DNA from 2 places in the Leuconostoc sp. S50 genome. Region 1 is predicted to be linked to the other one. Evidence: predicted binding sites of a transcription regulator. Region 1 holds the regulator's gene; the other holds the start of a gene.
What was found. Region 1 encodes LexA, which represses DNA repair genes until DNA is damaged. Its sites were predicted from a motif close to CNAACANNTGTTNG; they were not measured.
Positions count from the first base shown of each region.

Region 2: uvrB (excinuclease ABC subunit UvrB) is a predicted target of LexA. The motif match lies at 3,598-3,611, and genes of this name have one in related genera.

Region 1 covers NZ_JACVUE010000001.1:443,832-452,010, forward strand. Annotated here, with positions in the region: gene carB (carbamoyl-phosphate synthase large subunit) at 1-1,508, shown strand, start outside; gene IAE53_RS02095 (dihydroorotate dehydrogenase) at 1,558-2,475, shown strand; gene pyrF (orotidine-5'-phosphate decarboxylase) at 2,494-3,189, shown strand; gene pyrE (orotate phosphoribosyltransferase) at 3,190-3,825, shown strand; gene lexA (transcriptional repressor LexA) at 3,852-4,490, opposite strand; gene IAE53_RS02115 (YneF family protein) at 4,749-4,982, shown strand; gene IAE53_RS02120 (1-acyl-sn-glycerol-3-phosphate acyltransferase) at 4,992-5,630, opposite strand; gene IAE53_RS02125 (tRNA1(Val) (adenine(37)-N6)-methyltransferase) at 5,692-6,453, shown strand; gene IAE53_RS02130 (GIY-YIG nuclease family protein) at 6,453-6,725, shown strand; gene rpsB (30S ribosomal protein S2) at 6,874-7,650, shown strand; gene tsf (translation elongation factor Ts) at 7,758-8,179, shown strand, end outside.
Region 2 covers NZ_JACVUE010000011.1:34,534-42,712, forward strand. Annotated here, with positions in the region: gene uvrA (excinuclease ABC subunit UvrA) at 1-1,482, opposite strand, end outside; gene uvrB (excinuclease ABC subunit UvrB) at 1,518-3,530, opposite strand; gene IAE53_RS09050 (LTA synthase family protein) at 3,634-5,766, opposite strand; gene IAE53_RS09055 (YkuJ family protein) at 5,816-6,079, opposite strand; gene IAE53_RS09060 (lysylphosphatidylglycerol synthase transmembrane domain-containing protein) at 6,084-7,109, opposite strand; gene IAE53_RS09065 (glycosyltransferase family 4 protein) at 7,119-8,126, opposite strand; gene IAE53_RS09070 (glycosyltransferase family 4 protein) at 8,127-8,179, opposite strand, start outside.

The DNA.
Region 1 (8,179 bases):
GGTCAGGTCCCATTAGAATTGGTCAAGGTGTGGAATTTGATTACGCAACTGTACATGCGGTGAAAGCAATTCAGCGCGCAGGATATGAAGCGATTATTATGAATTCTAATCCTGAAACGGTTTCAACGGATTTTTCTGTGTCTGATAAATTGTATTTTGAACCTTTAACATTAGAAGATGTTTTGAATGTGATAGATTTAGAACAGCCTATTGGTGTCGTCGTGCAATTTGGTGGGCAAACTGCTATTAATTTGGCGCAACCTCTCACTGATAATGGTGTTCAGATTTTGGGGACAACGGTTGAAGATTTAAATCGTGCTGAAGATCGTGAAGCATTTGATCAAGTGATTAAACAACTCGCATTACCACAACCAGTGGGTAAAACAGCTACAACTGTTGCTGATGCTTTGAGTGCAGCTCAAGAAATTGGTTATCCAGTTCTCATCCGACCATCTTATGTTTTGGGTGGTCGAGCAATGGAAATTGTGTCATCTGACGACGAATTAAAAGACTATATGCAGCGTGCGGTCAAAGTTTCTAATGATCATCCAGTATTGATTGACTCATACCTCGTTGGTCAGGAAGCCGAAGTAGATGTCTTATCAGATGGTGACACTGCCGTAATTCCTGGTATTATGGAGCATATTGAACGTGCCGGTGTACATTCTGGTGATTCAATGTCAGTATATCCGCCACAATATTTGTCACAAAAAGTGCAGCATGAAATGGTTAACGCGGCCATTAACTTAGCTAAATCATTGAACACAGTTGGCTTAATGAATGTGCAATTTGTCATCCACGAAAATACAGCCTATGTGATTGAAGTTAACCCCCGTGCCTCGCGTACAGTACCATTTATTTCAAAAGTGACTCATCTGCCATTGGCACAATTAGCTACTCGTGTGATGCTAGGTGAAAAATTGGCTGATATGGGATTTGAAACAGGTCTTGTGCCAGCCGATGACATGGTTCATGTCAAAGCGCCAATCTTTTCATTTACTAAATTGCCAGATGTTGATTCACTACTTGGACCTGAAATGAAGTCAACTGGGGAAGTCATGGGGTCGGATACAACTTTGCCAAAAGCATTGTATAAAGCCTTTGTTGCTTCAAATATTAAGGTACCGCAGTATGGTAACGTGCTTTTCACAGTCGCAGATGCTGACAAGGAAGAGGCGCTGACCTTAGCGCAACGATTTAATGATCTTGGATTTGCAATCTTTGCTACCGCCGGTACAGGTAGTTACCTCGCAGCTAATGCGTTACCAGTCGAAGTCTTAGATAAAATTTCAGAATCTGATAACAATTCAGTTGTTGCATTGCGTGAACAAAAGTTGCAAATTGTCATCAATACTACCCAAGCTGATGAACGTGCAGAGAGCGATGGCCGGTTGATTCGAAATGCAGCCATCGAAAATGCCGTGCCATTGTTTACGGCACTGGACACAGTTAAAGCGTTTTTGGAAGTCCTAGAGTCACGTAGCTTTACAGTTAAAGAAATGCAATAATAATAAAGGACTAATAAAAACAGCCTGAGAGCTGTTATTAGGAGAAAACATGAATAATCGTTTAACAGTCAACTTACCTGGTTTAAGTCTTAAAAATCCCATTATGCCATCATCTGGTTCAGTGTATTATGGACTTGATGATGTCTACGAAGTCGAGCGTTTGGGCGCTTTGGTTACTAAAACAACCACTTTGGATGAAAGAATAGGCAATCCTCAACCTTGGATTGTAAACACGTCAGCTGGCATTTTGAATTCAGTCGGTTTGGCAAATCCTGGTGTGAATAAAGTCATTAAAGAATTTTTACCAAAAATAGCGAATAAATACAGCAATTTACCGGTGATGATTTCAATTGCCGGCGAAACAGTGCAAGATTATGTTAGATTAACAGAATATCTTGATGCCATTGATACTGTTTCAGCGATTGAAGTTAACTTATCTTGTCCAAACGTCGATCGTGGTGGTATGGAATTTGGTGTTAGTGCCGAATCTGCTGCTGAAGTGATTGCTGCCATGCGCCAAGTTACTAAGAAACCTATTTATGCCAAAATGTCGCCTAATGTTACTGATATTAAACCAATCGTCAAAGCAGTTGAATTGGCTGGTGCAGATGGATTGGTCTTAATCAATACATTAGTCGGGATGAGTCTTGATTTGGCTAAGCGTGCGCCGAGTTTGGTAAGAGGAATTGGCGGTCTATCAGGTACAGCTATCCATCCGATTGCTGTACGATTTGTTTATGAAGCGGCTCAGACTGTTGATATTCCAATTATTGGCGTAGGCGGCGTTACGCAGGTTGACGATGCTTTAGAACTTATGATGGCGGGCGCGTCAGCCGTGCAAGTCGGGTCTGCAATTGCGACAAATCCAACAATCATGACAGATATCATTGCAGCATTACCAAAAGCACTTGATAAATATGGATTTACGGACGTGACAGAAGTAACGCGAACGTTCAAGAAAAGATGACCACTAAGGGGAAAAAACATGATAAATCGACCAGTTTTTATTGCACTGGACTTTCCAGATGGTAACACGGCACTAAATTTTTTAGAACCTTTTAAAAAAATAGACAAAAAGCCGGCAATCAAGGTTGGTATGGAATTATTTTTTGCAGAAGGACCGGATTTTGTCAGAGATTTACGCCAAAAGGGATTTGATATCTTTTTAGATTTAAAACTTTATGACATTCCCAACACTGTTGGCCATGCAGTTGCCAATATTGCAAAATTAGATGTTCAGTATTTAACGTTACATGCGGCCGGCGGGACTAAGATGATGACTGCTGCAGTTGCTAATAAAGGTCAAAACTTAAAAATACTAGCAGTGACGCAATTAACATCTTTTTCTGAAGCTGACGTTCAAGAAATTTCCCAATCGACAGTAACGTTGGCAGAAAGTGTGTTGTACTTAGCAAAAATGGCTGACAACGCAGGTGTGGATGGCACGATTAGTTCACCTTTAGAAGCTGGTATGATACAAGCTAACACGCAATCAGATTTCTTAACCATTACGCCTGGTATCCGTTTAGCTGGGGATAACGCAAACGATCAAAAACGTGTCACAACACCAGCCAAAGCAAAACAATTAGGTGCAACGGGACTGGTTGTTGGTCGTTCGATTACTAAAGCTAGTGATCCAGTTGCCGCATATCAACAAGTATTGAATGAATGGAGTCTTTAAATGACAGATTATGCAAATGCAGTTGCTAATGATTTACTAGAAATTGGTGCAGTTAAATTTTCACCGGAGGCACCATTCACATGGGCGTCAGGTATTAAAAGTCCGATTTATACTGATAATCGCATGACGATTGGTTTTCCAAATGTTCGAAAAAACATTTATAGTGGTTTAACAGAATTAATCAAAACTGAATACCCTGATGTTGAAATTATTGGCGGCGTTGCTACAGCAGGGATTCCGCACGCAGCATGGGTGGCGGATCAATTAGAAAAACCAATGATTTATGTCCGGTCAAAACCAAAAGATCATGGAGCGGGTCGCCAGACAGAGGGTGCAAACGTAGCGAATCACAAAGTAGTGCTAATTGATGATTTGATTTCAACGGGTGGTTCAGTCCTGGCTGCAGCAAAAGCAGTTGAAAAAGAGGGTGGTAATGTTTTGGGCATTGTGTCAATTTTTTCATACGAACTGTTAGCTGGCGTAAAAAATTTTGAGAGTGCTAATTTAACTTTTAAATCATTGACAACCTATTCACAGCTGATGACATTGGCTATTAGTCGAGGAGACTTGGCTGAAGATCAGATTGAAACATTAAATGAATGGAAAAAGCAACCTGAAAAATGGCAAGTAAACTAAAAAAATCGACAATATTGTCGATTTTTTTAATAGATTGCGTCTCGATAAAGACCAATAACTTTACCGAGAATGGTAACTTGCTTTAAAATAATTGGCGCCATTGCATCATTTTCAGGTTGCAATCGATAATGATCTGCTTCACGGAAAAAGCGTTTTACAGTTGCCTCATCATTGTCATTCATTGCGACAACGACGTCACCATTATCAGCATTTTCTTGACGACGAACAATGACTTTGTCACCATCCAAAATACCAATATTGATCATTGATTCGCCATGAACATTAAGCATGAACAAATCACCATCAAATTGCATTAGATTGTCAGGAATGGGGAAAAATTCTGTTGCCTCTTCTTCAACGGCCAAAATTGGTGTTCCTGCTGTCACAACACCGAGAACAGGAATCTTACCAGGCGTAATTGAAACACCTAGCATTTCTAACCCAGCGTCTGTGATTTCAATGGCGCGTGCTCTTGGTTTTGAAGCATCTTTTAAGAGATATCCTTTTTTAACCAAACGCTCAATATGGCCATGAATGGTAGATGACGAAGATAATCCAACGGCCTCACCAATTTCCCTGACTGTGGGAGGAAAACCGTTAGTTGATTGGGCCTCATGTATAAATCTTAAGACTTGTATTTGTTTGCTTTCTTGAATAATTGCCATGATGGGGTTCCTACTTAATAATTAGTAACTCAATTATACCCAAAAAACACGAACAAATCAAACACGTGTTCGTGATTTTATAAAATACCAAATAAGTATTCAAGAATATTTATAAATTCTGTAGAAACCACGTGATTTCTGTTTGTTTTCTGTGTATAAAGAACTGGAATTTTGAACTTATTAACTTCACTTTTTTGATGGCATGCACTAACCGGCTGTGATATAATTGTTATCAGACATTCGATGAGGAGAAAAAACATGAGTACAGGACTTGTAATCTTGATTGCGGTTTTGGCCTTGGCGATTGGTTTGGCTGGTGGTTTCTTTTTGGCACGTAGTTCAATGAAAAACTATTTGGCTAAGAATCCACCAATTTCTGAAGAAATGATGAAGTCAATGATGATGTCAATGGGTCAAAAGCCATCACAAAAAAAGTTGAATCAAATGATGGCTCAAATGAAACAACAAAGTGCAAATGCGCAAAAAAAATAAGCTTAGCGCTTATTTTTTTTGTATTCTTTTAGGATCAATGTAGTGCCAATCAGGATTAATTTCATCATCTAATTTATCGAACGCTGATTGCATGATGTCTGTATATTTGGCGATGTTTTCAGCATTCAATTTATCGGCGCGATCAATGTAGATTGGCTCTCCAAAATTAATTGTGGTATTATGGCGTTTAAAGAGGTGGCTAAACTTCACTGGGCCTTGGTATACCGCCGGTACAATTGGTTTTCCGGCCATACGCGCAATTAGCAATGATCCGGACTTCAAATCATCGCTGTGGCGCGAACCAGACGGGAACATGATTAATGATCTTTGACCACTTTTCAGCTCACGAACTGGATATTTGATGACACTAGGACCAACGTTTTCACGATCAACAGGGAAAGCACCTGCTGATTTAATAAGCCAGGCCAGTGGTTTAAATTTAAAAAGTTCAATCTTGGCCATAAAAATAAAATGTTTGGGATACGCAGCCACAGCGTACCATACAGGGTCCCACCAAGTACGATGTGGGCCAACTAAGACATAATTATCATCTTTAGGTAGTTTGTCACGGTTCATATATGTAATGCGACCGTTGATTGTCCAAATAATAGCCACGGCAACACCACGAAGAAAGTCGTAAAATTTCATATTTATTCACCTCATAAACGAAATCAAATTTAATTTTACCGAGAAAAGGGAAGAAACGCAAATGACAGAGCCAAGTTTAACAGCAGGCGAACGGATTGATGGTTTACCATCTCAAAATATTAGAATTATTCAAAGTCCAGATATGTTTTCTTATTCACTTGATGCCATTTTACTAGCACATTTTGCAGATGTTAAAGGTAAAGGACGGGGACATGCTGTTGATTTGGGTGCCGGCACCGGGGCGGTGGGGTTATTTTATGCGCCAAAAGTGAGTGGCCGCGTCACATTAGTCGAAATCCAGCCTGAATTGGCAGCCATGGCACAGCGCAGTATTGATTTGAATGGGATGTCTGATCGTGTTAGTGTACTGCAAAAGGATATGAAAAATATTTTTGAGGACATCAAACCGGGATCGGTCGAGACCGTGTTGAGTAACCCACCTTATTTTCCTTTAAATGACACCACTAAAACTAATCATGATCATCACTATGAATTAGCGCGCCACGAATTAACAATCAACTTACCAAATTTAGCTCAAATTGCTAATAAACTGTTGAAAAATAACGGTAAATTCTATATGGTCCATCGACCAGACCGTTTGGCAGATATTTTTGCAGCTTTTGCTAACCGCAAACTTATGATTAAGCGGATTCAATTCGTCTATGGTAAGGCAGATCGTGAGGCAAATATGGTTTTGGTCGAAGCGATTAAATCAGGACGTCCGGGTGGCGTACGAATTTTACCAGCTTTAATTGCTTATGATGAAAAAAATGATTACACACCCGAAATGAATAACATTTTGTATGGCAAGGCTTGGTCATAATGAAAGCATATTTTTTTTACGTTTTATATACTGCTGACGGCTATTTTTATGGTGGTTTTACAGATGATGTCTTGCGTCGTTTAGCGACACACGAATCAGGAAAGGGAGCTAAATTTACACGTGTTAAATCTCGTCATCCACTTCAATTGATTTATCAGGAATCATTTGAAACTAAAAGTGATGCATTAAAGGCAGAGGCAGCTTTTAAAAAGCTGACGCGACCTCAAAAAGAAACGTTTCTATTGGCACACAAAGTAACCAAAGTATGGTAATAAAGTCCTTGCTAAACATATAAAAATACCGTATAATTTAACTTGTTGTGGAAAACAACAAATACACACGACAAACGAGAACGCGTAGGTGCAGTGATGTCAGCGTGAACCACGAATTTGTCGGCGGAAAAACCTAGGAGGCCATATCATGGCAGTTATTTCAATGAAAGAACTCCTCGAAGCAGGAGTACACTTCGGTCACCAAACACGTCGTTGGGACCCAAAGATGGACGAATACATCTTTACAGAACGTAATGGTATTCACATCATCGATTTGCAAAAGACAGTTAAGTTGGTTGATGAAGCCTATAACTTCATCCGTAACGCTTCAACTGACGGCGCAAATGTTTTGTTTGTTGGTACAAAGAAGCAAGCTTCTGATGCTATTGCTGAAGAAGCAACACGTGCCGGTCAATATTACATCAACCACCGTTGGTTGGGTGGTACTTTGACTAACTGGAACACGATTAAGACACGTATCCAACGTTTGAAGGATTTGCAAGCAATGGCCGAAGATGGCACATTCGAGCAATTACCTAAAAAAGAAGTTGTTTTGTTAAACAAGCAACGTGAAAAGTTGGAAAAGTTCTTGGGTGGTATTCAAGACATGCCTGGATTGCCAGATGTTTTGTTTGTCGTTGACCCTAAGAAGGAAGAAATCGCTGTTAAGGAAGCCAACATGTTGAACATTCCTGTAGTAGCAATGATTGACACAAACGCTAATCCTGATGTTGTTGATGTTAAAATCCCAGCTAATGATGATGCTATTCGTGCCGTTCGTTTGATTACTGCGAAGATGGCTGACGCGGTTATCGAAGGTCGTCAAGGTCAAGATTCAGCACCAGAAGATGCGTTTGTCGAAGGTGATGAAAATACAGAATCAATCGAAGAAATTGCTAACATTGTTGAAGAAGGCAATAACTAATTATTTGATTTAAAAATACCGTTCCTTGCGGACCTGTTTGGGGCGCGGAATGGTATTTTAGTATGTTATAATTAAAATACATTAAATTATTTTAGAGGAGCACTATAATGGCAATTACTGCTGCACAAGTAAAAGAACTACGTGATAAGACATCTGTTGGTATGATGGATGCTAAGAAAGCATTGGTCGAAGCTGATGGCGACCTAGATAAGGCAATTGATTTGTTGCGCGAAAAAGGGATGGCTAAAGCTGCTAAAAAGGGCGATCGTGTCGCTGCAGAGGGTATGACAGCTGTTGCCGTTAAAGGTAATCGTGCTGCAATTATTGAATTGAACTCAGAAACAGATTTTGTTGCTGGCAACGCAGAATTTAACGAATTGTTGAGTGCTGTTGCTAATGCGATTGTTGAATTTGCACCAGCTGATGTCGAAGCTGCTTTGGCGCTTGAAGTTGAAGCTGGTCAAACTTTGAACGACAAGATTGTTGGTACGACACAAATTACTGGTGAAAAAATCACTTTGCGTCGTTT
Region 2 (8,179 bases), on a different contig from region 1:
AAGTGTCCGAGCAGAACGAGAAAGTGTTAAATATTTCAATCCAACACTTTCCAAAAATCCCAAACGATCTTTAATTTCTTTAATAATTGGCGCCGCGATTTCTGTATCTTGTTGACCCAAGCTGATACCATTAAAAAAATTAAGTTCTTGGTCAACAGGCATTTCAGAAACTTCACCAATATGCTTACCCGAAATTTTCACTGATAAGGCTGCCGGGTTCAAACGATATCCACCACATGCTTTACAAGTTAACTCTGTCATATAGTTGGCCATCTGATCCCGTGTAAAGTCAGAATTAGTTTCGTTAAAACGACGAGAAATGTTGTTAATCACACCTTCGAATGGTATGTCAACATCACGAACACCACCAAAATCATTTTCATAATGGAAATGAAAATCTTTATCGCCAGAGCCATTTAAGATGAGTGTTTGTTGTTTAGCAGTTAGTTTCTCAAACGGTTTGTCCATATCAATTTTGAATTGTTCGGCAAACTGCTTTAGCATTTCAGGATAATAGTTAGATGAAATAGGATTCCACGGTACGATGACCCCTTCGTTAAGCGATTTGTGCCGATCTGGAATAACCAAATCGATATCAACCTCACGGGTAACGCCTAATCCTTGGCAAAATTCACAAGCACCTAGTGGTGCATTAAAACTAAACAGTCGTGGTTCTAGCCGACCAACACGAAAATCTTTTAATTCGCCAAGGTAATGATCAGAATACCTTAAAACAATTGATTCTGATTTGTCATCTCGTGACACGACCTCAATTGTCACGCGCCCAGCCGCGAGACGTACTGCTGACTCAATTGAATCATATAAACGTGATCGAGAATTATCACGTAAAACAATGCGGTCAACCATAACATCAATATCGTGTGCTTCATTTTTATCTAATGTCTCATTGTCTGAGTCTAACTCAATCAAATCACCATCAACACGGGCGCGAATGTAGCCTTGTTTTCGCATCACATCAAATGCTGAAGCATGGGAGCCGCGCTGCTGCTGAATGATTGGTGCAAACACCTGTAATCGGCTCCCCTCCGGCAGCCGCTCGAGTACGTCATTGACCATTTGATCAATTGTATACATAATTTTTGTGCCATCATCCGGATCACCCGGGCGACCAACTCGCGCATATAACAATCTAAAATAATCATTAATTTCTGTAACAGTGCCAACCGTTGATCTTGGATTATTGGAGGTTGTTTTTTGATCGATTGAAATCGCAGGTGATAGCCCATCAATTGAGTCAACATCTGGTTTATCCATTTGACCTAAAAACTGGCGAGCATAAGAGCTTAGACTTTCCACATAACGACGCTGCCCTTCGGCATATAAAGTATCAAATGCCAACGATGATTTGCCAGATCCCGACAAACCCGTGACAACAGTCAAACGATCTTTTGGTATATCAACATCAATGTTTTTTAGATTGTGTGCCCGTGCACCGCGAATTTCTATTTGTGTTTTTGCCATTCTTTTTCTCTTTAAATTCATTTAAATGGTGTTGGTTAATGACCAGCACGTGTTTTTAATGTCATGACACTATCACGCAATTGTGCGGCTTCTTCAAAGTCCAGCGCTTTAGCAGCTGCTTTCATTTGTGCCGTCAAATTATCAATAATAGCCTGTTGCTCATCTGCTGGCAAATCATCAAATGCCACTTGCGTCAAATCAACTGCTTTGTCATCCGAAACAGCAGCATGCGTAATCGAAATCAGATCCCTAATTTCCTTTTTAATGGTCTTTGGCGTAATACCATGCGCTTCATTATATGCCATCTGTATCTCACGACGTCGACTTGTTTCTGCCATTGCCTCTGCCATCGACGCGGTGGTTTTATCGGCATACATGATGACATGACCATTTTCGTTACGTGCTGCACGACCAATAGTTTGAATCAATGAGCGTGGATTACGCAAAAAGCCTTCCTTATCCGCATCTAAAATGGCCACCAAGGACACTTCAGGCACGTCAATACCTTCACGTAACAAGTTAATACCAATTAAAACATCGTACTTTCCTAAACGCAAATCACGAATAATTTCTGTTCTCTCTAACGTCTTGATGTCGGCATGTAAGTATGCAACTTTAATGCCCAAATCTTTCAAGTAATCAGTTAAATCTTCTGCCATTCGCTTAGTAAGTGTCGTAATAAAAACACGTTCATCACGTTTCGATCGCAAATTAATTTCGCCTACTAAGTCATCAATTTGACCCATAACTGGGCGTACTTCAACCTCGGGATCGAGCAGACCAGTTGGGCGAATAATCTGCTGTGCAATATGCTCTGGTGCTACACGGTTCATTTCATAATCACCCGGTGTGGCTGACATGTAAATGATTTGATTAACATGTTGCTCAAATTCCGGTAGTGTCAATGGTCGATTATCTAAAGCACTTGGCAATCGAAAACCATAGTTAACCAATGTCTCCTTACGTGCCTTGTCACCATTAAACATGCCTCTCACCTGTGGCATTGTCACATGGCTTTCATCCACTACGATGAGAAAATCATCTGGGAAAAAATCTAGGAGTGTAAATGGCGGTTCTCCAGCTTGTCGACCATCCATCCAACGTGAATAGTTTTCAATACCACCAACAAATCCCATTTCTTCAAGCATTGCTAAATCATATTCCGTGCGCTGTTTAATCCGTTGTGCCTCGATTAATTTGCCTTCTTTTTCAAATTTTGTCACTTGTTCATTCATTTCTTGGCGAATGCCTTCAAGCGCGACACGCATTTGATCGTCGTCTGTCATAAAGTGCTTAGCAGGAAAAATAGCAACATGTTCACGTTCTGACACTGTTTCACCCGTTAAGGAATTAATTTCTCGAATACGATCAACTTCATCCCCAAAAAATTCTACGCGTAACGCCATCTCATCTTGTGAGGCTGGGAAAATCTCGACAACATCACCCCGCACTCGGAAAGTACCACGATGAAAATCAATATCATTACGAGTAAATTGAACGTCAATCAGGTCACGCATCAGCTGGTCGCGACCATACTCATAGCCCACCCGTAAACTAATCACATGATCTTTATATTGATGTGGATCTCCCAATCCGAAAATTGAACTGACAGAAGCCACCACAATGGTATCGCGTCGTTCCAACAGTGCGCTTGTTGCTGAGTTACGCAATTTATCAATCTCATCATTGACAGCGGAATCTTTCTCAATAAAAGTATCAGAACTTGGTACATAAGCTTCCGGCTGATAATAATCATAGTAGGATACGAAATATTCAACAGCATTATTTGGAAAAAATTCTTTTAATTCGCTATAAAGTTGTCCTGCCAATGTTTTATTATGGCTGAGCACTAATGTTGGTCTTTGCGCATCCTTAATAACATTGGAAATAGTAAAGGTTTTACCGGTTCCCGTAGCGCCAAGTAGAATTTGTTCCTTTACATTATTATGTAAGCCACTGACTAGCTGCTCGATGGCTTGCGGCTGATCACCGGTTGGTTTATATTTTGAGACCACTTCAAATTCATGATCTGTTTGGTGTTCAATCATATTATTTTCTCTTTTCGTCACCTTGTCACTATTTTTTGAGACAATCTTGTTTCATTATATCAAAAAACGAACAAATGTTCTAGTTGAACCTTGTTCGCCATTCTTACTTATCTGAACTCTCATTTTTTAACTCAGGAGCATCTGTGACATAATCGCTTAATGTTGATTTTCCCTTATTTTGGGCCAAAATACTTGATGGATTACTCTTTTGCGCCTTTTTCAACGCTGCTAGACCAGCAGACTTCTTGTAATTATAATCCTTTTTGTTTACCGCATGGAAGTCTGACCGCGATGTATCAAATCGCAACAAATCACCAGTAATAACATCATCTGAATAGCCAAGCACTTTCGTAGCATAATCGGACATTGTTTTAGCAACTTTTTTGAGTTGCTTATCCGAACTCTCTGTCACCTGCTGGCCTGTTTGGGTGTTGAAATATTGATTATTAAACTTGGTATAAGTTGGCGTGATCCAATCACCATCTCGGAAAACAACCTTGCCTTTATAATCATTCGATAACATATCTTGTCCAAACATGGTCATGCCATCATCTGGCACACCCAATAAGTCCAGCAAAGTTGGCATCATATCAATTTCACCACCATAGGTATGATCAATGCCACCTTTCAAACCTGTTGCATGAATCATAAATGGCACCTTTTGGAAATTAGCTAAATCGTAATTTGTCACCTTATCTTTGCCAAGTAATTGTGCAATTGCTGGCTGATGGTTCTCGGAAATACCATAGTGATCACCATAAAGCACAAACACTGAATTATTGTAGAGACCAACTTTCTTAAGGTATGCCATTAACTCACCAAAGGACTGATCCAAATAATGCGCGGTTTGAACATAACCATCAACCGTGTTATCTCCTGTTTTGGTAGCTGGAAAATCAATATTTTGCTTATCTAGATCGTATGGATAATGATTAGTAACTGTGATTAACTTTGCATAAAATGGTTGTGGTAATTGTTCAATATATTGCGCACTGTCCCTTAAGAATATCTTATCCTTCATACCGTAACCAACATTATAATTTGCTTTGTTGGCGTTAGGGTAATAAGATTTTGAAAAGAAATAATCATAGCCAAATGACTTGTAGGTATTGTCTCGGTTCCAAAAACTAGCAACATCCCCATGGAAAGCAGCCGTCGTATAACCACGTTGCCCCAAAATAGCTGGCAGTGACTCAAACGTATTATTAGTACCATATTTAACCATTGCGGAACCAGTTGCCAAACCAAACAATGAATTCTCTTGCATCATTTCGGCATCAGAAGTTTTACCTTGTCCCACTTGATTATAAAAGTTATCAAAACTCAACGTATTTTGGTCATGATAAAACTTATTCAAATTAGGCGTTACTTCTTGACCGTCAACTTTATAATCAATCAAAAATTGTTGGAATGACTCCAAATGAATCATAAAGACATTTTTGCCTTTTTGCGTGCCATAATATTGAATATTGTCTGGTAATTTTTGCGTTGCAACGAACTTTTTAACTTTTGCCAAATCGGTTGGCTTAGCACGCTTTCGACTTTCTGTCTGATTATAAGTTTGAACGGCATTGAACACAGCGTATTCATTCAACCCAAGATATTTAACAATGTAATTATTATCAAACGAACGCGTCAATAATCCTGAACGATTCGTTGACGCAATACCATAGTCAACAAACATTAAGATCACACCGAAAAGTGTTGTCAAAATGGCAAATTTTTTCTGAACACCCTTTCGATCAATTGTTAACTGCTTAAAGATGACCAGCGCAATCAAAATAATGATATCTATAAAAACTAAATAATCCGTCCAATGAATAATTGCAGCGATAGATTTACCAAGATTATTCCCGGTTGAACTGCCCGACCCTAAAATTCCCATCGATAGAAAGTCAGAAAATTCTCGATAATACAACATGTTTGCAAACAGCCAAGCAGATTGAATTAAATTGAAAATAATCGCCAACCAGTAACTCAATGCGCCACGAAAATAGAGAGCGATACTAATAAAGATAATAGCCGTTGGAATTGGATTTAAAAACAACAAAAATTGCTGCGTTGCGCCTTCCGCACCCAAGTTAAAGTTCATATGATACTCGGCAAACATTTTCAGCCAAACCAACATCACATTCAGAATAAAAAACCAAACGATGGGTGCCGATGTATCCATCGTACGTTTTATTTGTCGCCACCATGTTTTAGGACTAGAAATTAATTTTAATAAACGTTTCATTGTCGTCAACGCACTCCTTGCTAAATTAAGAAAATTGCTTGGTGCTCTCCTAATAAATTAGTTTAAAATCATGTAGCACATCATAAACTTCAATCGCTACGAGATCAATATCATCAAATTGGAATTGTCGCACCTCTCGATGCTCTCGAACTGTCCATATTTGTGTTAACTGGTCATAAGTGACCTGTAACGCTTCAATGCCAAATGCGTCAAAACGACGAATTTGAACAGCATTATCGGTTGAATCAATCATCGCTCGCAGTCGACTTAAGATTTGCTTCAAATCACTTGTATGACGTCCGTCATTGTCCATGTTCTTACCTCACATTTTTTCGTGCTGGTATTATATATGCAATGATACCAGCAAATATGCCAAAATAATACGTAATTAATCGCCAAATTAAAATGACTAGAATCAATGTTGCTGAATTTTTAACGAATGGTGAAAACAATAACTGAAAACTCAATTCCGCGCCGCCAACGCCACCGGGAATAGGAAACAACGAAATCACCATAACAATCATGATGTTCATAGTGACTATCAACCAAGGATTTACCGACGCATAACCAAAGGCACGGATAACAAAATAAGGAATTAAATAAAAAACAATCAACTGCATCATTGTCAGTATTGATGAACCAACTAATGATTGCCAACTACTAATAACTCGTCGTGACTCTTCATGAAAGTTATCAATTTTTTGTTTTGTCGTTGCAATAACACTCTCAAACCGTTGCTTTGACATAATGCGCTTAAATAGTGGAGCTACAAAATCAACTAGACGTAAAGTCAAAGATGGCCAAAACATCACCAAGGCAATGCCCATAATAACAACCGCGTGAATAGCAATCGCAAATGGAATGAAAGTCGCAAAGGTTGGCGCAACTTGTGAATAGATAAATGTATCTGCTGCAACATAACCCACTATAAAGAATAGCACGACAACAACTTGATAGACTAAAAATTTCATCAAAATGACAGACATTGCCCGACCAGATTCAACACCAGCTCTTGCTAAACCATACAATTGTGCTGGTTGTCCACCAGTTGCAAAAGGCGTCACGCCTGTACCCAATAAGTTCAATAAAGGCACTCGTAATAAAGCAAAAAAGGAAGTGTTTTTTCGGTCTGTTTTGTTCAATAGCACTCTTGTTGCCGCGGCTTCAAAGGCAATTGAAACGATCATCATCAAGAGACCACCCACTAACCAACGCCAATCAAGATGTTTCAATGCTTCTTCAAGTTGCTTTCCTCTGCCACGTAATTCCCGCGTTAAAAAATAGATGACACCCGCGGTTAAAACGGTCACAATAATGATTGATAATCTATCGCGTTTTAACATTGTTAAGACTCACTTCCCCAATAAACTCGTGTAAACAGCTTTTAACTGTTGACCAATTTCCGGTAAATTACGAGCTTTTGCTAATTGATACCCCTCATCTCGCAAATCTGCTAATTCACCATTTAAAATTTGTTGCATTTTATATTCAAACTCATCAAAATTGCGGGCTTTGTAACTATTTTTGCCATCTTGTAGCCAATTGTGATAAACCGGAATGTCGCGCACCAATACGTTTTGCTTTGAAGCTAATGCTTCGAGCACAACAATGCCTTCAGTTTCTTCATAGGATGGATATAAAAATAAATCAGCACCTTGAAAGGCACCACGAATCACATCACCAGTAATATAACCTGGAAAAATTAAATTTCGTGGATGATCGCCTTTAATGAGGCGACTAATTTTGCCCGGGACTAATCTCAAATCAGTATAACCAAACCAAATGAACACATATTCAGGGTGACGCTTTGCTAATTCAACAAAATCCAAAATACCTTTTCGCTCAAAAAATAGTCCAACACTCATGACAACTTTCTGTTCATCCGATAGATCAAAGTAATCTCTGAATTGACGGATTTTTTCGTCATCGTGTGCATATTTTTCAAGAGCTATGCCATTTGATATTGGCATAATGGGTTGACTCAGACGATAGCCGCGCAAAAGTTGCTTAGAATAAGGTGTTGGCGTGATGATCGCATCAGCTTTGGAATACAACGAGACAAGATAACGCTTAAACAGAGGCGCAATCATATTAGAGCCAATAAATGAATTACGAAAATCTTCATAGGTAGAGTGACCATGATAAACCACTTTTTTCCCTGACTTATGCGCTTTATTAACCATGTGATGGCTCTCAACACCATAAGTGTTAATGTGCAAAATATCATAATCTGTTGATTTAGGGTCAGTTGTGACAACCACGTCAGTATGTGACAGCGCCTCTTGTTGCAACTTTAAGGCACGACCAATACCAGATTTTGCAATTAACTTTTGATTTTCAAAGTAAAGTAAAACTTTCAATTAATTTCTCCTAAATGGATTGCGTAAGATACGCTTCATATATCCCACCTCTT